2 regions of the Comamonas sp. F1-6 genome follow, and region 1 is predicted to be linked to the other one. Evidence: predicted binding sites of a transcription regulator. Region 1 holds the regulator's gene; the other holds the start of a gene.
The links. Region 1 encodes HrcA, which represses chaperone genes, less so after heat shock. Its sites were predicted from a motif close to TTAGCACTCNNNNNNNNNGAGTGCTAA; they were not measured.
Positions count from the first base shown of each region.

Region 2: a site for HrcA is predicted at 9,898-9,924, ahead of rpoH (RNA polymerase sigma factor RpoH). Genes of this name have one in related genera too.

Region 1 is NZ_JBCPWN010000001.1:53,731-65,543, forward strand. Features, by position in the region: gene AAIL66_RS00260 (dynamin family protein) at 1-698, shown strand, start outside; gene mutY (A/G-specific adenine glycosylase) at 703-1,785, shown strand; gene AAIL66_RS00270 (hypothetical protein) at 1,834-2,115, opposite strand; gene creD (cell envelope integrity protein CreD) at 2,112-3,065, opposite strand; gene AAIL66_RS00280 (inner membrane CreD family protein) at 2,954-3,511, opposite strand; gene creC (two-component system sensor histidine kinase CreC) at 3,619-5,073, opposite strand; gene creB (two-component system response regulator CreB) at 5,079-5,762, opposite strand; gene rapZ (RNase adapter RapZ) at 5,792-6,715, opposite strand; gene recN (DNA repair protein RecN) at 6,720-8,477, opposite strand; gene AAIL66_RS00305 (NAD kinase) at 8,480-9,379, opposite strand; gene hrcA (heat-inducible transcriptional repressor HrcA) at 9,409-10,416, shown strand; tRNA gene AAIL66_RS00315 (tRNA-Ile) at 10,469-10,545, shown strand; tRNA gene AAIL66_RS00320 (tRNA-Arg) at 10,662-10,738, shown strand; gene AAIL66_RS00325 (CHASE2 domain-containing protein) at 10,792-11,813, opposite strand, start outside.
Region 2 is NZ_JBCPWN010000026.1:13,401-25,213, reverse strand. Features, by position in the region: gene AAIL66_RS20865 (EAL domain-containing protein) at 1-500, shown strand, start outside; gene AAIL66_RS20860 (hypothetical protein) at 506-1,669, opposite strand; gene AAIL66_RS20855 (immunity 22 family protein) at 1,700-2,290, opposite strand; gene AAIL66_RS20850 (DUF4375 domain-containing protein) at 2,287-2,928, opposite strand; gene AAIL66_RS20845 (hypothetical protein) at 2,932-3,870, opposite strand; gene AAIL66_RS20840 (iron-containing redox enzyme family protein) at 3,902-5,836, opposite strand; gene AAIL66_RS20835 (fatty acid desaturase) at 5,854-6,786, opposite strand; gene AAIL66_RS20830 (sterol desaturase family protein) at 6,787-7,530, opposite strand; gene AAIL66_RS20825 (tripartite tricarboxylate transporter substrate binding protein) at 7,782-8,780, opposite strand; gene rpoH (RNA polymerase sigma factor RpoH) at 8,922-9,866, opposite strand; gene AAIL66_RS20815 (LysR family transcriptional regulator) at 10,043-10,960, opposite strand; gene AAIL66_RS20810 (tripartite tricarboxylate transporter substrate binding protein) at 11,014-11,813, opposite strand, start outside.

The DNA of each region.
Region 1 (11,813 bases):
ATATGCGCATGCTCAAGGAGCTTTTCCTGCTTCTGAGCTCGAGCACTTTGAAGGCCGAATTGGCCGAGCTGAAAGAAGCGCTGGATCAGCGTGGGCTCAAACTTGGCCTGCGCAAGGTCTATGAGCAGACTTTCGAGCGCCTGCATGCCGTGGCTGCAAAGGCGCAGGACCAGGCCGATGAGATCCAGGCAATGATGAGTTCCTCGTTCAAGGAGCTCAATGCGGAGTTTGGCTTCTCCCTGCAGACACCTCCGCAGCTGGTGCTGTCCGAGCTCAAGGACGACTTGCGCAGCATCGAAGGCAGTTACACCCAGTATTTGGGGCTTGGCAGTGTCATCAGGCTCGGCAGTGCCGACTTTTCGCAGCGCCTGATCAAAGCTCTGGCGCTGCGTCTGCGCACGGTGTTTGAAGCGGCATCGAACGACGTGGATATGTGGAGCAAATCACTGACTGCACCAGTCGATGCACAATTGCGCGAACGTAAACGCAGTTACACGCGCCGCCTGGAGGCTGTGGACCGGATCAGCGGTGCAGCCACTGAACTGGAGGAGCGCATTGCAGACATGGAAAATGCGCAAGCCCGCCTGGGCATGCTGCAGACGCAGCTGATCAGCGCATCGGCGCAATTGCTGGATCCGATTGCGGCCGAGCGGCCGCAGGCCGCGTCCATGCCGTTGGACATCAACCTGGTAGCTTGAAATCTTGACTCTCCCTTCGATTGCCGCAGCCGTAGTGCAGTGGCAGGCCAGCCATGGCCGCAATCATCTGCCCTGGCAGCAAACTCGTGACCCTTACCGCGTCTGGCTGTCTGAAATCATGCTGCAGCAGACCCAGGTCAGCACCGTGCTGGGCTACTACCAGCGCTTCCTGGACGCTTTCCCGGATGTGGCCAGCCTGGCGGCTGCACCGCAGGATGCCGTGCTGGCGCTGTGGAGCGGCCTGGGCTACTACAGCCGCGCGCGCAATCTGCATAAATGCGCGCAGACCGTGATGGAGCAATGGGGCGGGGCTTTTCCGCAAACAGCCGAAGAATTGGCGACCTTGCCAGGCATTGGCCGTTCCACGGCCGGTGCCATTTCATCGTTCTGCTTTTCCGAGCGGGTGCCGATTCTGGATGCCAATGTGCGACGTGTTCTCACAAGGGTGCTGGCGTTCGATGCGGATCTGGCTCAGTCCAGAAATGAAAAGCAGCTGTGGGAACACGCCCAGCAACTGTGTCCCACCGAGAATCTGCACGAAGCCATGCCGCGCTACACCCAGGGCATGATGGATCTGGGCGCCAGCGTCTGCACATCGCGCAAGCCCACCTGCCTGGTGTGCCCTCTGCACTCCGAATGCCGGGCGGCCCGCGCCGGCAACCCGGAGAACTATCCCGTGCGCACGCGCAAGATCAAGCGCAGCGCCGAGTCCTGGTGGCTGCTGCTGGCGGTGGACGCGCAGCGCCGCGTATGGTTGCAAAAGCGTCCGCAAGCCGGTATCTGGGCCGGGCTTTACAGCCCGCCGGTCTTTGAAGACTATGCGGCACTGCAAAGCCATGCGCAGGCCGCATGGCCTCAGGACGGGACCCGGAGCTGGCAGGACCTTCCCGGCTTTCTGCATGTGCTGACCCACAAGGATCTGCACCTGCATCCGGTTCTTGTGCCCGTCGATCAGGCGCATGCCGCCCTGGTCTCAGAGGCTGATGAATCCTGCTGGGCGGATGCCGCGGCCTGGGCGGAGCTGGGTCTGCCGGCCCCGATCCGCAAGCTGCTCGATGCCGAGCTGGCTTGCACGCCTGCCGCATGAATGAAAAAAGGTGACGGGCGGCGTCACCTTTTTTGATGGCTGCAGATTTCAGAAGCGCAATCTGGGCATCAGCATGGAGCAGCGCAGTCCCATCAAGGCCAGCCACAGGACCCTGGCCTGCGGGTTGCCGCGCTGTGTCTGCAATTGCCGGCCCGCGGCCACCACCTGCTGGCGCAGGACTTGCTGCGCCTTGCGGTCGCCTTGGCTTTGTGCGCTCAGCCAGAGTTGCTGGTACTGCTGCACGCTGAGCTGGCAAGGCTCGCCAAGCAGATGGCGCGACGAAGTGTTCAGCAAGGCCTGAGCCTGCGGGGTGTGTCGTGACTGGTTCATGCGGCCTCCTCTTGTTTCGAAGACTTGTTTGGCGCTTCGCTCTCGCTGCGTCCAAAGGCGTACCAGTCCACATGACGCGTGCAGATCATGACCAGGGCCAGCACGCCGAACAGGGCGATGGAGCCGACGACCAGAGCGGTCTGCTCCAGCTGCAGCAGCACATACAGCAGGCCGTACAGGGCCGAGATGGCAATTGCGAACGGCAGGCCGCGTCTGATGCTGCCCAGAATATGGCTGGCATAGAAGGCCAGCAGAGCCACGCAGGAGCTGGCCGCAATCGCATAGGCCGTGGCAAAGCCCAGGTGTTCGGACAGGCTGATCAGCAACAGGAAGAAGCTGCACAAGGCCGAGCCGACCAGCAGGTACTGCACGGGGTGAACGCGCAGCTTTTTCATGACTTCGAACAGGCCGACCGCGACAAAGGTCAGGATCACAAAAAGAATGCCGTACTTGGTGGCACGCTCGCTCAGCGAGTAGACATTGACGGGGTTGACGAACTCCGTGTCCATGGTTTCGAGGCAGGGGCCGCTGTCGTCATGGCCGCGGGCTGCAGAGGCGGCATAGGTTTCCGAGCTGCCCCAGTAGCCAGGGCTGCAAAGACGTTGCTGGCGGGTAAAGGCCGTGCTGGCAGAGGTGGCCAGCGAGGACAGCTCCCAGCTGGCGGTGAAGCCGCTGTCCGTCACTTCGCGTCGGCTGGGTAGAAAGCTGCCGCCAAACGAGGGATGAGGCCAGTCGGCCGTCAGCGTGACCTTGCTTTCCGTGGCGATGGGGCTGAAGGCGAGCTGCTCCGTGCCCAGCAACTGCAGCTTGAGTTCCAGATTCAGGGCTTCGCCTTTTTTCAGCAGGCTGGAGTCAATTTCCGCCTGGATGCCCTTGCCGTAGCGCTCCAGCGGAGTGCCGGACTCGACCGCCAGATCCTGGCCGTTGGCCTGCAGCGTCGCACTGCGGATGCCGCAAAGACTTTCTTGCAGCGCACCACGGCGTTGGGCTCGCTGGGTTTGGGCAGCTCCGCATACTGCGCGGCATTGGCAAAACCGGCCGAGATCTGGTCGTGCAGCACATAGGTGTTGATGTGGTGCAGGCCGCGTGAGCGCTCTTCCATTTTGGCGTTGGCATCGTGGTTGAGCGTGTCGGGCAGCAGCATGCGCTGGAATTCGCGGGTGCTGTACTCGATTTTCTTGCCATTGGTCGTGCTGGTGGTTTCCGTGCAGTTCTGCACCAGGGCCGGGCCGATCAGCGTCTGCGTGCCGGCCAGGCTGGAGACCACGCTTTGCACGGCGTAGTCGCGGTTGCGGATGCGGTCTTTCACCACATCCTGAATCATGGACAGGCCGGCCATGAGCAAGGCCAGAACGATCAGCAGTGAGACTGTCTTGAACAGCAGTCGGTTTTTCATGCGTGCTCCTGAATGAGGGGTTTCAGGACGCAGTGTCGGCAGCGACTGTGTGGGCGCAATGAAGTCTGTGAAGCGGGTGTGAAGTCCTGCTCGAAAGCCTTGGCTGCTCAGCTTTGGGGAGCAAAATCCAGTGTCACGGCGAGGCCGGGGTGGCGATTTCGGACCTGCATGCTGCCGCCATGAAGATGCATGATGCGAGTGACAATGGACAGGCCCAGCCCGGTGCCGCTGCGCTCTCCGTTAGGTCTGGGGGTCGTGAAGAAGCGCTCGCCCAGGCGGGCCAGCAAGGGCTCGGCCACGCCCGGACCCTGATCGCTGACGGTGATGCGGTGCGGGGCCAGCTCAAGCTCGATCACGCTGTTCTCTGCAGAGAAATCCAGGGCGTTCTGCAGCAGATTGCTGATGGCCAGAGTGACCAGGCCGGCCTCCCAGGGGCCGCTGCTGTCCACACCGCTCAGGTGCAGGGCCATGCCGCGTTGCTCGGCATGGCTTTGCAGCGCAGCCATTGCTTGCCGGGCACATTCCATCAGGCTGCAGCCATGGCTGGTGTCCAGTTGCTGGCGCTGCTCGAGGCGGCTGAGCTGGAGCAGCTGGTCGATCAGATTCTGCAGACGCAGGCTCTGGTCCACCACCTGTCCGGCAAACATGGCCCGGTCCTGGGGCGGCAGCTCTTCCTGCAGCAACTCGCCCGCGCCGCGTATGGCGGCAACCGGGCTTTTGAGTTCGTGGGTCAGGGCGCGCACATAGCCCTCGATATAGTCGCGCCCCTCCAGGCGCTTGCGCATATTGTCCATGGCCTGTGCCAGCTCGCCCAGCTCGCCGGGCATGTCGGGTATGGAAGCAGGGGCAGAGGTCTGAGCGGGGTGGGCAGACTCGTTGAGCGTGGGGGCCTGCACCTGCTGTGCGTAGTTGCGCAGCCGGCGTACGTGAAGCACAAACCACCAGGTGACCGCACAGCCCACGGCGGCGGACAGCAGCACAAACAGCAGGCCGCCGCGCAGAATCTTCTGCTCCGCGCCGTCGACGATTTTCTGTACCGAGCTGGAAGGCTTGGAGGTGGTCAGCACCCCGGCAATCTGGCCGTCCACCATGATGGGCGCGGAGACATACATGACGCTGCTGGATTCGTCCTCCTTGACGGCTCGCGTGGTGCGTGCGCCATATTCACCGCGCAGCGTCAGATAGACATCGCGCCAGCGCGAGTAGTCGGCGCCCTGGTCCCTGCCCTGGGAGTCGAACAGCACTATGCCCCGTGCGTCAGTGACGGTGATGCGCAGATCCAGCGTGGTCTTGCGCGTGTCCCAGATCCAGGCCTGTATCGGCTTTTGTGTGTAGCCGTGCAGCTGGGTGGCAAACGTGCTGTCCGCACCGGCTTGCAGCAGGCCTTTTTCCATGTCGGCACTGGCCAGCGTGGCAAGCGCATAGGCGGTCTCCACCAGCGTGTCCTCGGTCACCTTGCGCACGCTGGGCTTGATCTCCACCATGAAGACGCGCAGCACGAAAAAGGCGGCCAGACCGTTGATCAGGAAGAAGGCGAAGAAGAGACGCAGGCCCAGACGCATACCGGCTATCCGGGCTGGTTCAGGCTATAGCCCAGACCGCGGTGGGTGACAATGAGCTCCTGATCGGGCAAACGCTCGCGCAGTTTGGCGCGCAGGGTCTTGATGTGGGTATCCACCGTGCGGTCGGTGCTCTCGCTGTCCAGCCCCCAGATTTGCTCCAGCAAGGCGTCGCGGCTCAGGATGCGGCCTGCCGCGTTGACCAGGCTCTGCAGCAGCTGATATTCGCGCCTGGTCAGATCTAGTGCCTTGCTGTGGATCAGGACACGCTGCCCTTGCTCATCTATTTGAAGTGCTCTTGCAAGCTGGGCGGGCGCTACAGGCTGGAATTGCCTGGAGCGGCGCAGCAGGGCGCGGGTGCGCGCCAGCAGCTCGCGCGGGCTGAAGGGCTTGGTCAGATAGTCGTCCGCGCCCAGCTCCAGGCCCAGAACCTTGTCCATCTCCTCGCCTCTGGCACTGAGCACCAGCACCGGAACAATGGAGCCGGCAGAGCGCAGCTCGCGGCACCAGTCCAGGCCGTTGCCGTCGGGCAGGCCTACGTCCATGAGCAGCACATCAAATGCTGTCCTGCTCCATTGCTGACGCGCATCGGCGATCAGCAGACTGTGGGTGACGGCAATGCCCTCGCGCTCCAGAGCGTAGCAAATCGTTCTTGCAATGGCTGGGTCGTCTTCGAGCAGCAGCACCTGCATGGCTGACGTCTGAGGGCTGAGCATGCGGGTCAGCTGATCGGGTGGATGGCGTCCGGGGCCAGAAACTGCTGAGAGACCTGGATGAATTTGTCGCGAAAATCCAGTGAGCGGTGGCGGCGTACGGTGGGCCACTGCTTCTCGAAGTGCCTGGCGAGGGCTTCGACGAGAAAGACCGAGCGGTGCTGCCCGCCCGTGCAGCCTATGCCCACGGTGACATAGCTGCGGTGGTCTCTGGCCAGCAGCGGCAGCCAGCGTTCGAGGAACTGCTGTATATCCAGCTGCATCTGCTGCACCTCGGGCAAGGCGCCCAGATAGTCGGCAACCGGCTTGTCCAGGCCCGTCAAGGCACGCAGTTCCTTGTCGTAGAAGGGATTGGGCAGCATGCGCACATCAAACACATAGTCAGAGTCTGTAGGCATGCTGTGCTTGAACCCAAAGGACTGGAACATCAGCGTCATCTGCCCTGTGGGTGCTTCGATGATCTGCTTGATATAGCTTTGCAGCTGCGCCGACTTGAGGTCGCCGGTGTCGATGACGATGGAGCGGTCGCGCAGCAGGCCCAGCAGCTCGCGCTCCTTTTCGATATCGAGCTCCAGTGCCTGGCGCTCGTTCGTCAGGGAGCCGGGGGACAGAGGATGGCGCCGGCGGGTTTCCGAAAAGCGCCTGATCAGGGTGCTGCTGTCGGCATCGAGAAAAATCATGCGCGGCATCAGCCCCTGCTTTTTGAGGCGATGCAGCTGATCAGGCAGCTGAGGCAGGCCCTTGGCGCTGCGTGCATCCATGGCAATGGCCACTTTCTCGTCCTGATGGTTGAGCTTGAGCTCCACAAAGGACTGCAGCAGTTCCGGGGGCAGATTGTCGACGCAGTAGTAGCCAGCATCCTCCAGCGCATGCAGCGCAACGGATTTGCCCGATCCGGACATGCCGCTGATCAGAACAATCTCCATGGACATGATTTCAAACTCCTCTGACTTTGCTGCTTTTGCGTGCTGTAGTGCTGGCCTTGGCACTTCGGGCCTGGGTGCCCGATGGACGCTGGGCGCTGTTTGCGGCCTGCTTTGCAGGCAATCTTGCCATGGCCAGCATTTCTCTGGCATGAGCCATGGTTGCTTCGGACAGGTGCTCGCCGCCCAGCATGCGGGCCATTTCCATCTCGCGCTCCTCGCCAGTCAGCGGATCCACGCTGCTGATGGTGGTGTTGGACTTGGGGCGCTTGGTCACCCGGTAGTGCTGGTCTGCATAGGCAGCGACCTGGGGCAGGTGAGTGACGGCCAGCACCTGGCGTGAATCGCCGAGCGAGTGCATGAGGCGGCCCACGGTTTCGGCCACGGCTCCGCCCACGCCGGAGTCCACCTCGTCAAAAATCAGGGTCCCGGCCTGGCCCAGTTCGCTGGTGGTCACGGCAATGGCCAGCGAGATGCGCGACAACTCGCCGCCCGATGCCACCTTGGCAACGGGTTTGGGCGTGGCGCCGGTATGGCCTGCAACCAGAAAAGTGATGCTGTCCGTGCCCGCGGGACTGGCGGCATCGGCATGTTCGAGCTGCACTTCGAAACGGCCGCCCTTCATGCCCAGGCTTTGCATGGACTGGGTGATGGCGCGTGACAGGCGTGGTGCAGCCAGGGTGCGCTGCTGCGAGATTTTGCGCGCCTCGGCCTGATACCTGAGGTGGGCGGCTTGCTCTTTGGCGCGCAGCCCCTCCACATCGACGGCAGCATCCAGCTGGTGCAGCTCCTGTTTCCAGCCTTCGAGCAGGGTGGGCAAGTCCTCGGGTGTGCGCTTGTAGCGGCGCGCCAGTTGCATCCACAGCGACAGGCGTTCATCGAGATCGGCCAGCAGCTCGGGATCCAGATCGGCGCGGCGCAGATAGGCCTGCAGCGAGTGACGGGCATCGTGCAACTGGGCCACACAGGAGCCCAGTACGTCGGCAATGCTCTGAAACTCAGGCTCAAGATGCTCCTGGTCCTGCAGCAGGTGGTGGGCCCTGCCCAATGGGGTGGCCGCTCCCGCATCGTCATCCTCCAGCAGTTGCAGACAGGACTGGGCCGAGTCCATCAAGGTCTGCGCGTGTGACAGACGTGTGTGCTGGGCATTGAGCTCATCCCACTCTTCGGCGCGCGGCGACAGCTTGTCCAGCTCGGAAATCTGCCATTGCAGGCGCTCCCGTTCGCGTTGCAGATTGTCCTGGGCCGATAGCGCCTGCTCCAGTGCCTGATGGTTCTGGCGCCAGTCCAGCCAAAGCGATTTGAGCTGGGCCGTTTCAATGCCGCCGTAGGTATCCAGCATGGCGCGTGCTGCATCCGGGCGAGTCAGGCTTTGCCAGGCATGCTGGCCGTGAATGTCGATCAGCTGATCGCCCAGATGGCGCAGCTGCGTGGCTGTTGCGGGAGAGCCGTTGATCCAGGCGCGGCTGCGGCCCAGACTGTCGATGACGCGGCGCAGCAGCAAATCCTGCTCCTGCGCAAAACCCGACTCTTCCAGCCATTCATGAAGATGGGGTGGGCAATCGAACTCTGCGCAAATATCGGCCTGAGGGCAGCCTTCGCGCACCACCTGTGCATCGGCTCGTGCGCCCAGAACCAGTTGCAGAGCGTCGAGCATGATGGATTTGCCGGCCCCGGTTTCGCCGGTAAGCACCGTGAAGCCGGTCTGCCAGTCCAGATCGAGTGACTGGACGATCACAAAGTCCCGCAGGACGATGCGCTTCAAGGCCATGGTCAGACGCCTCCCTCGTTCCAGCCCAGTTTTTTGCGCAGGGTGTCGAAGTAATTCCAGCCCTTGGGGTGCAGAAAGTGCACGCTGTGATCGGCGCGCGTCACCAGGATGCGGTCACCATGCTGCAGCGATTTCAGTGACTGCATGTCAAAGTTCGCGCTGGCGTCGCCTCGGCCGCCCACCACCTCGATAGTCACTTCCTGAGCGTCGGAGAGCACGATGGGGCGGTTGGAGAGGTTGTGCGGCGCGATGGGCACCATCACCCAGGCAGGAATCGAGGGGTGCAGCATGGGGCCGCCGGCCGAGAGCGCATAGGCGGTGGAGCCCGTGGGGGTGGCCACGATCAAGCCGTCCGCGCGCTGGTTGGAGACAAAGCTGCCGCCGACCTCGATGCGCAGCTCCACCATGCCCGAGGTCGAGCCACGGTTGACCACCACATCATTCATGGCTTGGGCTTCAAACACGCACTGGCCGTCGCGCATGACGCGAGCATTCATCAGGGTGCGTTCGTCTTCCTCGTACTCGCCCTGCAGTATGGGCGTGATGGAGGCTTCGAATTCATCCAGGGCGATATCGGTGACAAACCCCAGGCGGCCCTGGTTGATGCCGACCAGCGGCGTGCCATAGCGCGCCAGATGGCGGCACACGCCCAGCATGGTGCCGTCGCCGCCCACCACCAGGCCGAGGTCGCAATGCCTGCCCAGACCGTCAACGTCCATGCTCGGGTAATCGGGCAGGCCCGCATAGATGGCGGACTGGGTATCCAGAATCACCTCACAACCCAGGCTGCGCACGTAACCGGCAATCTGTTGCAGCGCTTCGCTGGCTGCATCGGACGGAACGCCTGCTGCGGGTGTGTGGTACTTGCCGATCAGGGCAATATGGTGGAACGTGGATGTCATCTGGGAAATTACATCATTAAAATGAAATCATGCTCGACGAACGTGCCAAGTTATTGCTCAAAGCGCTGATCGAGCGTTACATCGCTGACGGTCAACCAGTCGGCTCGCGCACTCTTTCACGTGCATCCGGGCTTGAATTGTCGCCTGCCACCATACGCAATGTGATGGCCGACCTGGAAGAGATGGGTCTGATCATCAGTCCTCACACATCGGCAGGCCGCGTGCCGACAGCCAGGGGATATCGCCTGTTTGTCGACACCATGCTGACTGTGGACCGCTGCGATCTTGTAACGCCCGGCCTGATGCCTGAACAGCCGCAGAAGGTGATTGCCAATGCGGCCAATCTGCTGTCCAACCTCTCCCAGTTCGTGGGTGTGGTCATGGTGCCGCGTCGAAGCTCCGTCTTCAAGCATATCGAGTTCGTGCGCTTGTCGGAGCGGCGCTTTCTGGTCATCATCGTCTCACCCGAAGGCGATGTGCAAAACCGCGTGATCTTCACGGATGTGGATTACGAGTCCTCGCAACTGATAGAAGCCTCGAATTTCCTCAATCACCATTACGCCGGTTTGACAATGGAGGAGGTGCGCACGCGGCTGCAGACCGAGGTGGAGCAATTGCGGGGCCAGGTTGCCAGCCTCATGCAGGCAGCGGTGAATGTAGGCACTGAGGTCATGAGCAACCATGATCGCGAGGATGTGGTGATCGCCGGCGAGCGCAATCTGCTGTCCGTGAGCGATTTTTCCAGCGATATGGGCAATCTGCGCCGCGCTTTCGACCTGTTCGAGCAGAAAACGCAAATCCTTAGGTTGCTGGACTTCTCCAATCAGGCTGATGGCGTGCGCATTTACATCGGCGGCGAGAGCCAGACCGTGCCGTTTGAAGATTTGTCTGTAGTGAGTGCTCCCTATGAACTCGACGGCAAGGTGGTCGGCACCTTGGGGGTGATCGGCCCCACGCGCATGCACTACGACAAGATGATCCAGATTGTCGATATCACATCCAAACTGGTGAGCAATGCTCTGAGTCACAAGCGTTAGGCCCTACAATGGCGAAGTTTTTCTGGTGGCAGCCACGGCTGTTGTCAGTGTTGGGGCGTTAGCTCAGTTGGTTAGAGCAGAGGACTCATAATCCTTTGGTCGTCGGTTCAAGTCCGCCACGCCCTACCAAACTGCATGAAAGCCTGCCGTCTTCATCGATGGCAGGCTTTTTCTTTGCATGAACGCGAAAAAGTTGTCGATTTGGTTCGAGAGCCGTTTTTGCACTGCTAGAATACAACCCTGTTGCGGCTGTAGCTCAGCTGGATAGAGTACTTGGCTACGAACCAAGGGGTCGTGGGTTCGATTCCTGCCAGCCGCACCACAAAACGTCAAGCCTCAGAACTGAAAAGTTCTGAGGCTTTTTCGTTTCTGGGCTCAGGCTTTGGGTATCAGCAAGGTGAAGCTGCTGCCTTGGCCCAGCTGGCTGCTTATCTGCAGGCTGCCGCCATGACGCTGTGCCACGGTGCGCGTGAAGGCCAGGCCCAGGCCCACGCCATCCATGCGCTGGTGTTGCTGCAGGCGCTCGAAGGGCTGGCTGAGTCTGGCCAGCGATGCCTCGTCCATGCCGGAGCCGTGATCGCGCACGGCGATGCCCCATTGGCTGTCTTGCTCGACAACGGCGATTTCCACTTGGGCACCGCCATCCCCAGTCTGTGGCTTGCCGTATTTGATGGCATTGCTCAACAGGTTGATGACGGCGCGGTGCAGCAGGCCGGGGTCGCCATGCACGCAGGCTTCGGCATCCGGCAGCTCGAACACCAGTTGCATGTTCTGCTGCTGGGCAAGGGTCCAGCAATCCGAGACGGCCTGATCCGCCAGCAGGCCCAGGTCCAGGACTTCGCTGCGGTATTGCTGCTGCTGGGCTCTGGCCAGATGCACAAAATCGTCTGCCAGCTGAAGAGACGACTGGGCATAGCCCTCAATGCGGTCAAACAGTGCATCTTGCGAATCGATGCGCTTGCCTGTGCGCTGCATCTCCAGCAAGGTGATGATGGAGCCTATCGGTGCACGGATATCGTGGGAGATGAACTGCATGGCTTGGTCGCGCTGGGCCTGTGCGCTGCGCAGGTCGCTGATATCGACCAGGGTGATGAGCCAGCCCGAGGTGGGCGGTGCCTCGAAGCTCTGGCTCAGCAGCATCAGATGGCGGCCCTGGGTGTCGCGCCCTTCGCTCTGGCGTGACAGAGTAGCTTGCTGCAATGCGCTGTGCGTGAGCAGTGGCGTGCTGCTGGCAGCGCGGCCGCCGTCGCTGCTGGCGCTGTTCAGGCCGTGGAGCAGGGCGACCAGATCGTCACCTTGCTGGAGTTTGTGCTCCAGGCTCTCGATATAGCGGTGCGCGGCCGTGTTGGCAAGCAGCAGCAGCCCTTCGCGGTCGCAGACAAAAGTGGCCGAGGGCA
Region 2 (11,813 bases), on a different contig from region 1:
CGGGTACGCCGTTGCGGGTAGCGGTCAATCTTTCTGCCTATCAACTGCGGCAGGTGAATCTGGTCGAGCAGGTCAGCAGCTGTCTGCAGCGCTATCAGGTACCGCCGCAATGGCTGGAGCTGGAGGTAACCGAATCCCAGGCCATGATCAATCCCGCTCAGGGGAGCGAAGTGCTGCAGGCTCTGGCGCGGCTGGGAGTGACGATTGCGCTGGATGATTTCGGCACCGGCCATTCGTCATTGGCCTATCTGCAATATCTGCCGCTGCAGCGCGTCAAGCTGGGGCGGGAGTTTCTGTTTCCCTCGCCTTGTCGTGACAGGTTGATGGGCGGCATTGTGCATATGGCCCATGCACTGGATCTGGAGGTGGTGGCCGAAGGCGTCGAAGAACTCGATCAGCTGCAGCTGCTGCGCGACATCGGCTGCGAGTTTTTCCAGGGTTGGCTGCATTCGCGCGCCATGCCTGCCGAGCAGGTGCGGGACTGGCTGGCAGTGGTTTGACGGGATTAGCGTGGCTGCTGCTTCCAGTCAGGCTCGGGAAAATGCTCGTTGGATGCGGTGACGATCAGGTCCAGCACCGGCTTGCCATCTTCGTCGAAGCGCACTCCGGGGCCCCAACGCGCCTGTTGGCGCTGGCCCGAGAACCAGAACAGCTTGCGCTCCCAGCTGCCGGGCTTGGGCGGCTTGCGGTTGGCCTGAATCAGGTGCTCCTGTATGCGTTGCAGGCCTGCCGTGAGACGCCACGGAGCCAGTTGCAGAAGAGCGGCTCGCAGCTCTTGCGCCCAGGGCTCTGGCGCGGGCGAGAAGCGCTGGAATGACTGACCGGCGGCAAGTCTTCGCACGCGTTCGTGCAGCTCGATGCCATACAGGGCGCAGGCCTCGCTGACCTTGCCCTGTGCCATCAGATTGCGTGCCTTGCGCTCCAGAGCCGAGTCCTTGGGGGCCTCTGATGGCGACCACAGCCAGCGGGCATCACTCCATTGATGGCGGCAGTTGTAGAGAAACTCGGACGACAGAAGCAATTGCCAGCCCGGCATCTTTGACTGCATGACCGATCGAACCATCAGGCAGGGCTGGCGTTTGCGAGTGGCAGAGCCATAAGCCGCGAGTATGGCGGTGGTGCGCGCTGCAGGTCGTCCGCGATCATCGCGCGGCCAGGATTGAAGCAGGCGCACGGGGTCGATGGCCGCCATATCGGCCTGCAGCTGTTCGAGCGCCGGCCCGGCATCGGCAAGCGTGTCCAGCATGCCGAGGTTCAGGTCCTGATCCATCGCAGGTACACAGGCTTCAGTCTCGTCGGTATATGGACTTCGGGCCATGGCCTGGATGGTGACCTGTGCCGGCGCTGCATCAGGCACTGCACGCCACTCATGCAGCAGCTGTGCAAAGCGCCCGGGGTTGCAGCTGACTTCATGGTGTATGACTTCACTGGCCGCATCGCGCAGCGTGATCCAGGCATGAAGCCGATGCTCCGCGTCCAACTGCATGGTCTCCTCATACCTGGTGGCCGAGAAAGCGCCGTTACCGCCGTGGTGCACAAAGAATTCGACATCCATGGAGCCGGCTACTGCGCTGCTGCTGATGCGTGTTCTGGCAGCGTCCTTGTGTTCGGCCTGGCAATCCGGCAGCTGCAGCCATTGCTGCGAAATCTGGGCAATCAAGTCTTGCATGAAGAAGATGAAAAAAGCGCCTGAGCTGCGTCAGTCGTCAAAAAGACCGATGTAGCTCAGTCCGTTGTAGAGTTTGTCCGGATCGGTGATCTGCTCGGTGGGGTCGGCATAGACAAACATGGCGTTGGCCGTGTGAATGCCCTGGGCCTCGCAGGCCTGCACGATGAGCGCGAGCGATGTGTCGGAGTCCAGAGTGCTGTGGCTCACCAAGGCAGAGACAGGACCAGGCTCGGGAAGCCAGATCATCAGCAGCAGGTCTTCGTCGAACAGAAACTTCCTGCCCAGATCCCGGCAGAAGCCGCAGCCCGTGACATCTTCGCTGCTGCTTTCGATATCTTCGACTTCCAGCTCCCAGTAGCTGTCTGCATGGTCGAAGTAGCGGCCAAACTCCGCCTCGCCCAGCGGCGTATTGCCGATCCAGAAATGCAATGCGGAAAAAGGCGCGGGCGGCGGTGTCGGACCCAGCTCCTCGACCCAGTCGAACAGGGTTCCGGGCTTGAGACGGTGGCGCTTTTCCAGCTCCGGAAACCCGCCGCCGGGTGTGCGGTTCAGCGCTTCGTCCACCAGAGCCTTGCGAAATGCCAGCGAATAGGTCTTGCCGGATTTGTTCTCAGACTTCATTGGACGGGTCCGTAGTGCATGACCACCAGCTTGTTCAAAGGCTCCGGGTAGTCCCAGAAGGCTTCTTCGAGCTCCTGCAACTGCTCATGCTCGGCATCCGTCAGCAGTGCTGGCAGATCGGAGTAGTCCACATTTTCTGGGCCCTCTTCGAAGCGCTTGAGCACCGCAAACATGTCCTGCAGACACTGGCGCGTGATGGGCGCGCCTATGGCCTGCAGAGCCTGCAGGGTGAGCTGATGGTTGGCCAGCCCCCAGTTGCCCAGAAACTGCAGAAAGCCGCCGTTGTTGATATCGGCTTCCATGCGCCATAGAGCCACCAGCTCATGCTGGACCGGGGATATCCGGGTGACGTCCCATTGGGCGGCGAGCAGCGCGCCCATGGCCTGGTTGTAGAGACTGTCCTGATCCAGGTCCCAGACGCTGACCATGCCTGCAGCAGAGGGCTGCCACAGTGCCGGCCAGTTCAGACCGTGATCCTCATCGGTCAGCGCCCATGCTAGGCGTTGCTCGGGCGCGGCGCTTTCCAGGCGGATATGCCGCTTGATGGGCTCGGCCAGTTCACGTCCGTCGGCCAGTGCAAGCCAGATGGTCTGCTCGTCGATGCGAACGCCTGTGATGCGGTTGCTTTGTGGGTTCATGGTTCAGCTTTGTGCGGCGGTCTGATCCATCACCGTCTCGGCGGCCCGGTGCATCTTGGCCAGCTCGCGCGCGGGGACAGGGTGCTCGCCGTTGGCCATGCGTGTCAGCAGCGAGTGCAGCATCTCGGTGGAGAGGCCGTGCAGCACCAGACGGTAGGCGGCATACAGGGTGGACAGCGGCACCATGGGGTGCTTGTTGTTGAGCAGCACCAGATGCTCGGGCGAGGCCAGGATCTTGGCGCAGTAGATGGCAACGGTTTCGTCGAGCTGCAGCGAGTTGCTGGCGCGCCAGAAGTCGTTGTCGGTCAGCAGCAACTGGTAGATGGGCGTGTACAGCTCGATGGCGCTTTGCAGGTCGATGACGTTGAAGCGTCCGCGCGGCATGTCTTCGAGCCTGAGATCGGGCTCGCGGATCATGGAGAAATCGGGTTCGGCCACGGGTACCAGTTCCTGCCCGTTCTCGCGCAGTGCCTTGTTCAGGCGAATCACGAAGTTGAAGAGGTTGAGGTCGTGCTTGAGAAACAGCTCGTCCTTTACATCGTCGATTTCCATGGGCATCAATGGCGCGGTGCTGACCTTGGTCGGGGCATTGGCGGCGACGAAGGCCAGTACCTGGGAGCCCAGATGAAAGTGGCGCATGATGAGCCAGTTGGCCTCTGGCGAGAGAAACTTCTTCATGCCGAAGGCCAGCAGGCGGTGCAGCAGCATGGAGTGCGACCAGCGCTTGGGCAGAAAGATCTTCAGCGCCTGAATGATGATCATGGACAGCCGCGCCAGCGGCCGCATGGCCGGCAGAAAGAACTGGCGCGAGCTGCTGCTGCAGTCGCGCAGCCAGGCGGCCTTGACGTCATCGGGCAGAGGCGTGCTCTGGTCGAGGTAGAGCGCCAGCCAGGGGCTGGGGTCGCGCTCGTCCCAGACATGGTCGTTGAACTCGTTCTTCATGAATCCTCCCGGTGCTTCTTGCTGTTTCTAGTTATCGCTCGGTCAGCACATGTTGGAACTGCATCAGGTACATGGCTGCGGTGTTGCGTGCGGTCTGCAGTATGGCCTGCTGGGCCGTGCCTTCGCTGTCCAGCTCCAGCGCCATCTGCACGGCCAGCAGCCAGCGCTCCAGGTGGTTCTCGTCGTTGGCACCGTGGTATTCGAGAAAGCGGAAGGCATCGGGCGGCAGCGGCAGGCTCTGGCGCAGCAGGGGCAGCAGGCTGGGAACGATGCGCTGGCCCGTGCCTTCGATGATGTAGATGGCGCCCAGCAGGCCGATCGGGCTGGGCGTGGCAGCCAGGCTGTGCAGATAGGCATTGAGCGCTTCGCCGCCGGGGTTGCGGCGCAGGCGGTTGATGTCGGTCTCGGTGCCGCCAGCCTTCAGATAGTCGCTGTGCAGAATCTTGAAGTCGTTCTGCTCCTCGCCTGCATGCAGGTCGATCAGTGAAGCCAGCGTGGCGTAGTCACCGGTCAGCGAGGCCGCGCCTTCGCGCATCCACAGACTGCCTTCGCGCACCTGGGGAATCCAGTGGCTCATCCAGCGCAGATAGTCGGTGATCTGCAACTGGCGCGTGCGCATGCGCTGGAGCAGGGGCGTGCGCCAGACATTGCTGCGGTAATCCTGCCAGATGCTGGCCAGCTCTGTCAGCAGCGGAGCCAGCTGCGATGGCGCAGCGGCCGGGTCATGGGGCGCGGCGATGGTCGAAACATCGGGAAGCGCGTCATCCGCTTGCGCCGTAGTGTGCACGGATTCCTGAGGGAAATTGGCCTCAATCGCTTTGTGTGTCTGCGTGTCAAGCTCTACTTCCCATAGCATATAGCCTGCGGTGAAGCGGCCCGACTCAGGGATGAAGCAGAGCACGGTGTCGCCGGCTTTCAGGCTCTGGCCCTGCTTTTGCAGAAACTCCGACAGCATGATGACGATGGAGGCTGCACCCGTGTTGCCGCGCCAGGCCAGATTGCTCCACCAGCGCTCGCGTGGAATGCTGAGCTGGGCCTTGCCCAGCAGCTCGTCGACCACGGGAATGAAGCGCTCCGACGAGTAGTGGCAGAGAAAGTGGTCGATGCCGCGTTCGGGCACCCAGCCCTGGTGGGCCAGGGCTGCATATTCGTGAATGCAGACATCGAACAGATGCGGTAGCAGGCGAATGTCCTGGCGCAGTGCCAGGGCGCCAGCGGCTTCGGCGTCGCTCCAGGCAGGGAAATCCAGATGGCTTTTGCCGCGATCGGCAGTCATGCCCAGCTGCATGCACACGGGGTAGTCGCCAGCAAAGCTGCGCTGGTGTGTCCACTTGAGCTTGAGGCGCAGTCCGTTGGCCTGGGGCAGGGCCTTGGGGCCGCCCAGCAGCACGGCGCCCGCGCCGTCGGACAGCATCCAGCGCAGAAAGTGGGCGTCGAAATCGGTGTCATAGCCCTGGGCTGCAAAGCGCGAACGCTTGAAAAGGCGCGAGGGCATTTCGCTGGCCACCGACAGGGCCAGCGCATGGGCGCCGCTTTCCACGGCCATGGCTGCGGCCTGCATGGCGCCCACACTGGCGGCGCAGACCCCATGCACAGAAAGCGTTTCCATGGGCGGGGCGGCCATTTCGCCCTGAATCATGCTGGCAAAGCCGGGCATCAGCGCGTCCCCCCCTGAGGAGCCGCTGGACAGAAAGCCGATATCGCCGAGCTTTTTGCCAGCCAGGGCCAGAGTCTCCTCGATGGCTCCGGCTGCCATCTGGGCGTTGCTGAATACCGTCTGGCCTTCACCATCAATGGCGTAATGACGGGTCTGGATGCCGTTCTCGGCCAGGATGCGGCGCTTGATGCGCTCGGAGATGCGGTTCAGCGGTGCGACAAACGCATCCATGCCAGCATTGTCCACCGGGGCACCAGGCAGAAACATGCCGGCAGATTGCAGATAGACGTTGGAATAGGCAACAGGCATAGATCCTCAACAGGTTTTTACTTCACAGCGTCGGGCGGCATCTGCGGCTGGGTTCTTGCCGCGGGCCAGACCAGACCCAATACAAACACGCGTCCCATATAAGGCAGCAGGCCACCTTCGTTCAATGCAGGTGTGACCCGTTGACGGTAAATGCGCTCATGCAGTCCGCTCAGTTCGGACCAGTGGGCATGCGGGCATTCATGGTGCGCGGTGTGCAGGCCAATATTAAAAAGCAGGGGGTTGACCAGGCCTTCAAAGTTGCGCGCGTAGTTCAGCTCGATACCTGGAGTATTGCGCTGTGCTCTGCTCAGCGGCCTTCCATCGGCGTGGGCATGCTGCAGGTAGTTGGTAGCCAGCAGCCAGTGCAGGCCGTGCAACTGGGGAACGATGATGAAGATCAACGCCTTTTGCCAGTCCAGCCAGAGAAAGAAGCCCCAGCTTCCCAGCCACAGCGCGTATTGCCCCATGCAGTAGCGAAAGGCGCCAGGCCAGTGACGGTGCAGATTGTTCAGCCAGCGAAAGAACAGCGGATACAGCACAAAAGCCGCCTGCACCGGGTGAATCAGATAGCCCCACAGATGATTGGTATCGCCGCCCCATTCTGGCCGGTAGGTGCGTGCCAGATCGCACGGTCCATGGCGAAATCGATGGTGATTGGCCACATGGGCGGGCCAGAACACAAAGGTGGGGTGGCCTTGAAGCAGGGTCAGCCAGTAATCGGTGAAGCGGTTGGTCCAGCGTCCCCACCACATGCGCACATGGGTGTGGTTGTGGTGAATAACGCCTATTCCCAATGTCAGAAACAGCTCGATGCCGTAGAGAATGAAGCTGAAGCCATGCCTCCATTGCCACCACACGAGCAGCGGCAGCAGGAGCATGTAGAAGACGGATTGCCAGTCCCGCCAGTGGCGCAGGACTGGATATCGGCGCTGGCCTGGGTGCCTGCTCATTCAGTGACTGGAGCTTTTGGGGGTGTTGTCTGCGACCCGCGTGCGCATGAGCTGGTCCATGAAGGCCAGCGCAAAGCCATAGTTGCCTGCCGGGCGCGCGTGGTGCAGATGGTGACGGCGGCTGGCGGCCAGTGGATGGGTGTCGGGGACTGAGGGAAAAAAATCGTAGTTGGAATGGCCGATCAGATTCAGGATCAGGCTCAACACCGGCACCGAGGCCAGCGACCAGAAATAAAAGTCATGCACCAGCATGGGCAGCAAGATGATGTTGCCCAGCATCAGCGCCTCGATGGGGTGGAAGCTGTAGGTGGACCAGGGGGTTGTCACCACGGAGCGGTGATGGTCGCCGTGATAGCGCACCAGGCGGCGCGTGTGCAGCAGGCGGTGGTTGATCCAGAAGTGCACATCGTTCCAGATCAGCAGCGCAAAGATCTCCACAGCGATGCGCCCGGCACTGGCTGTGGGGGAGAGCTGGGCCCAGCCTAGTTGCAGAAAGCCCCATGGAACGATCATGCCTGTGCCGAAGATCAGTATGGAATGAAAGGACTGGCGCCATTCACGCTTTAGCTGATCGGGCTTGAGCGGGCGCGTATCGAGCGGCCTGCCTATGCCCGCGCGTGCGAGGGCCGCTGTCAGTGCTGCCATGAGCAGGCCGCCCAGCAGATAAATACCCCCGAAAAAAACCAGGCCCAATGCCATGACTTGCCAGGCATTGAGCTGCGTGAACCAGGTACCAGCGTCCATGAAGGCTCCAAAAGCGGTGGCGCTGCCCTAGATACAACAATGCGCCCGACGGCATAGCGTAAACCCATGCCTGTCGGGCGCATGATAAAGGACGCCGCAGTAGCTTCAGCCGATACCCGGAGTAGAGCTCAGAGCACGGAATGTCGAAAAACTGGAGCTGTCCCAGCCGAGAGATGGCCAGCAAGGGCCGTCCCGCAGCTTAGGCTGTCGTCCCCCTCGGGGGAAGCCGCAAAGCGGCTCAGGGGGCGTGTTTACTGCGCCGTGATTCCCTGCTCGCGAATGATGGTGCCCAGCGCCTTCACATCCTGCTGGATGCGGTTGCTCAGGCCCTCGGGCGAGCTGCCCACAGCTTGCCAGCCTTGCATGGACAGCTTCTGGCGCATCTCGGGCGTACGCACGATCTCGCTGACGGCGGCTGCCAGCTTGTCCACATGGGCCTTGGGCATGGATCTGGGAGCAGCCACGGCGTTCCAGATTTCCAGATCAAAGTTGTTGACGCCGAGCTCTTTGAGGCTGGGAAGGCCGGGAGCCAGCGGGCTGCGTGCCGCAGAGGTCACTCCAATGCCGTGCAGCTTGCCGGCCTGAATCTGTGCCATTGCCAGTGCCGGAGGGAGCATGGACAGCTTCAAATCGCCGCCCTGAATGCCGTTGAAAACTTGGGGGTAGCCGGTATAGGGCACGTGCACGGCCTTGATGGCCGAGCGGCTCTTGAGCAGTTCCATGCCCAGATGGCCCACGGTACCGACACCGGGCGAGCCATAGCTCCATTTGTCGCCAGCCTTGGCGGCCGCTTCCATGAAGGCTTTGCCTTGTGGGGCCGACGCGGGGGCTACCAGCACCAGCGGAGCCACGCCGATCAGGCTCACGGGCTGCAGGTCCTTGATGGGGTCATAGCGCACGGCAGGGTTGAGCATCTTGGCAATGGTCATATTGCCGTTGATCATCACGCTGAAGGTGTAGCCATCAGCCTTGGCGACATATTCGCCGGCGATATTGCCGCCGGCCCCCACGCGGTTCTCCACGATGATGGTCTGACCCAGCTTCTTCTCCAATGGCTCGGCCAATGCGCGGGCCGTTAGATCGGGCGAGGAGCCTGCGGGGAAGCCCACGATCAGATGCAGGGGCTTGTCGGGCCAGTTGTCGGCTGCCATGGTGGCCGGAGCCATTGCTGTCGCCACCATGGCGACTCCTGCTGCAACCAGGCTGCGGCGGGACAGGTTCTTCAGGAGGCGCGAAGTGCGAATAGGCATGGCAGGTCTCTTGTGAATTCTTGATGGTTGATGGCTGCCCATGAGTGCAGCATGTCTTTCGACAAATAAAAAACCCGGAAATTATCCGGGTTTGAGGTTCAGCATTTCAGCCTTTTTAAGCCTTGCTGCGCAAGTTGGCGTTTACGCAAACTCGGCCAGCGCTTTTTTCATCTTTTTCATGGCGGCTACCTCAATTTGGCGAATGCGCTCGGCGCTCACACCGTATTCGGCAGCCAGCTCATGCAGCGTCATGCCGCCAGAGCCGTCGTCATTGACCTTGAGCCAGCGCTCTTCAACGATGCGGCGGCTGCGGTCATCCAGGCCCTCCAGGGCCATGACCAGGCCATCGGTTGCCAGATGATCGCGCTGGCGCGATTCAAGCATGGCTGTAGGCTCGTGGCTGGCATCAGCCAGGTAGGCGATGGGGCCGAAGGCCTGCTCTCCGTCGTCGCTGGGAGAAGGATCCAGCAGCACATCGCCACCGGCCAGACGGGTTTCCATCTCGATGACTTCCTCGCGCTTGACGTTGAGCTTTGCAGCAACCGCGTCAATTTCGTTCGAGGTCAGCGTCTCGCGCAGGGCCAGCTCTTCGTCCGCCATGGCGGCATCGGACTTCAGGTCATGCTTCATCGAGCGCAGATTGAAGAACAGCTTGCGCTGGGCCTTGGTCGTGGCGACCTTGACCATGCGCCAGTTCTTCAGAATGTATTCGTGGATTTCCGCCTTGATCCAGTGCATAGCGTAGCTGACCAGACGCACGCCCTGATCGGGGTCGAAGCGTTTGACAGCCTTCATCAGTCCCACATTGCCTTCCTGAATCAGGTCGCCGTGAGGCAGGCCATAACCCAGGTACTGGCGCGAGATGGAGACGACCAGACGCAGGTGAGACATCACCAGACGCCCGGCGGCGTCCAGATCATTGTGTTCTTTGAGCTTGCGAGCGTAGTCCTGCTCTTCCTCAAGGGTGAGCATTGGCATACGATTGACCGCCGAGATATAGGCATCCAGGTTGCCCAGCGGAGGTACCAGCGCCCAGGGGTTCGCGGGCGCCAAGGCAGTAGCAATGGAGCCGGAGGCAGTTTTCATTGCAGGTTTCCTTTCTTCCATGATCTTCATATTAGCACTCCGTTAGAGAGAGTGCTAAAGACAAAGTTCCCACAGCTTTTGTTGGTTTTTGACGGTTCAGGCGGCTCGTGTCGATTCGTGGAGAATTTTTTACATTCCCTTCGACCTCTCTCTTTCCTGGCATCTGCTGTAGTGCACTAGCTTGAATGAGAGGCCAGGTTGTGCAGGCTCGCTCTGATTAACGCCTCCAATGCCTTGGCCGCCGAGCTTCGAGGTGCGTGGCGGCGCATCACCATGCCCAAAGGACGTTGAATTCCGGGGGACGACAAAGGAATCTGCACAAGGCGGCCAGCTTGCAACAGCGATACGGCTGTTTCAGGTAGTGCGCTGATGCCCAGGCCCGCACTGACCAGAGCTCCTATGGTTGCAATATGGTCAACTTCAAAGACGGGAGCGAAATAGAGCCCTTTTGAGTGCAGATCCGCATCAATGTACTGGCGGACGCTGGCAGAACTGGGCATGGAGACATGCGGATAGTCCAAGGTGTTCTCGATCGGGACGGGACCTGCCTGCTTGGATAGAGGATGGTCATCGGGACAGATGAGAAAGAACTGGTCCTCCATCAATTGCTCATAGGCGAGGTCTTCTTGCTTGGGATCTGCTGCAGTGAGTGCAAAGTCGACCTTGCCATCACGAACGAGATCAAACGCAGGGCCCGATAAGGTATCAAGCAAGGACAAGCGTACCCCGGGATGAATCCGCGTGAATTCGGCAAAGACCTTTGGCAGCAGCGAGGCGGCCAAAGAAGGAAGTGCTGCAACCGTCACCGATCCCGTTCTGAGCTGGACGGTGTCCGTCACGGCCCGTAGGGCTCGCTGCGTATCTCGCAAGATCTCCTGGGCATGGGCAATAAAAACATGCCCCGCATCGGTCAGCTCGACAGCGCGAGTGGTGCGCTCAAACAGTCTTGCTCCGATTTGGGCTTCCACACGCGCAATCAGGGCCGACAGCGCAGATTGGGAGAGGTGAACCAGGAGGGCGGCTTGACCAAAGCTCTTGGTCTGGCTCAGGGCTACTACCGCTCTCAGGTCTTTGGTTGATAGATTGGCTTCCACCACAGCAGTATAGGTAGCGGAGCTGCAGCGTCCTGGAGCTCCGCTATCTTCGCTTATTCAGCCTTGATGTCGCTGTCTTTGATCAATCGGGCCCACTTGGCGTACTCGGCGTTGATGATCTTGGCCGACTCGTCCGGCGTGCTGTAGGTAGCAATAGTCCCCTGGGCGAGCATGGAGTCCTTGACATCCTGCTTGGACAGAATCACTTTCAGCGCTGAATTGATCTTCTGAATGACTGCACCTGGAGTTCCTGCAGGTGCCGAAAGTGCAAACATGGAGCTGACCTGCATGTCTGGAAATCCAGCTTCCACGGCAGTAGCGATGTCTGGAATCGAGGCAACGCGTTCTTTGGTCGTTGTGGCCAGGGCCCGGAGCTTGCCTGCCTTGATCTGGCTTTGTGCGGCAGGAACGGTGTCAATCATGGCGTTGACCTGACCGCCGAGCAGATCGGAAAGAGCGGGTCCGCTGCCTTTGTAGGGCACATGAACGACTTCAACCTGTGTCTGACGCTTGAACATCTCGATCGAGAGATGCTGAGGCGAGCCATTGCCTGCGGATGCAAACGTGACGCTGCCGGGGCTGGCCTTGGCAAGCGCTACCAGTTCCTTGACGGACTTCGCCTGAACATTGGGGTTGACCACAAATACCAGCGGAACGGTACCTACGACGGAGATATGAGAGAAGCTCTTATGGATGTCAAAAGGAGTCGCAGCAGGCGTTAGCGCTGCATTGATGGTGTGGCTTGTGAATGCACCCATCAGCAAGGTGTAGCCATCAGCAGGTGATTTGGCGACTTGACCTGCACCAAGGCTACCGCCAGCTCCGGCGCGATTGTCGACGACGAACTGCTGCC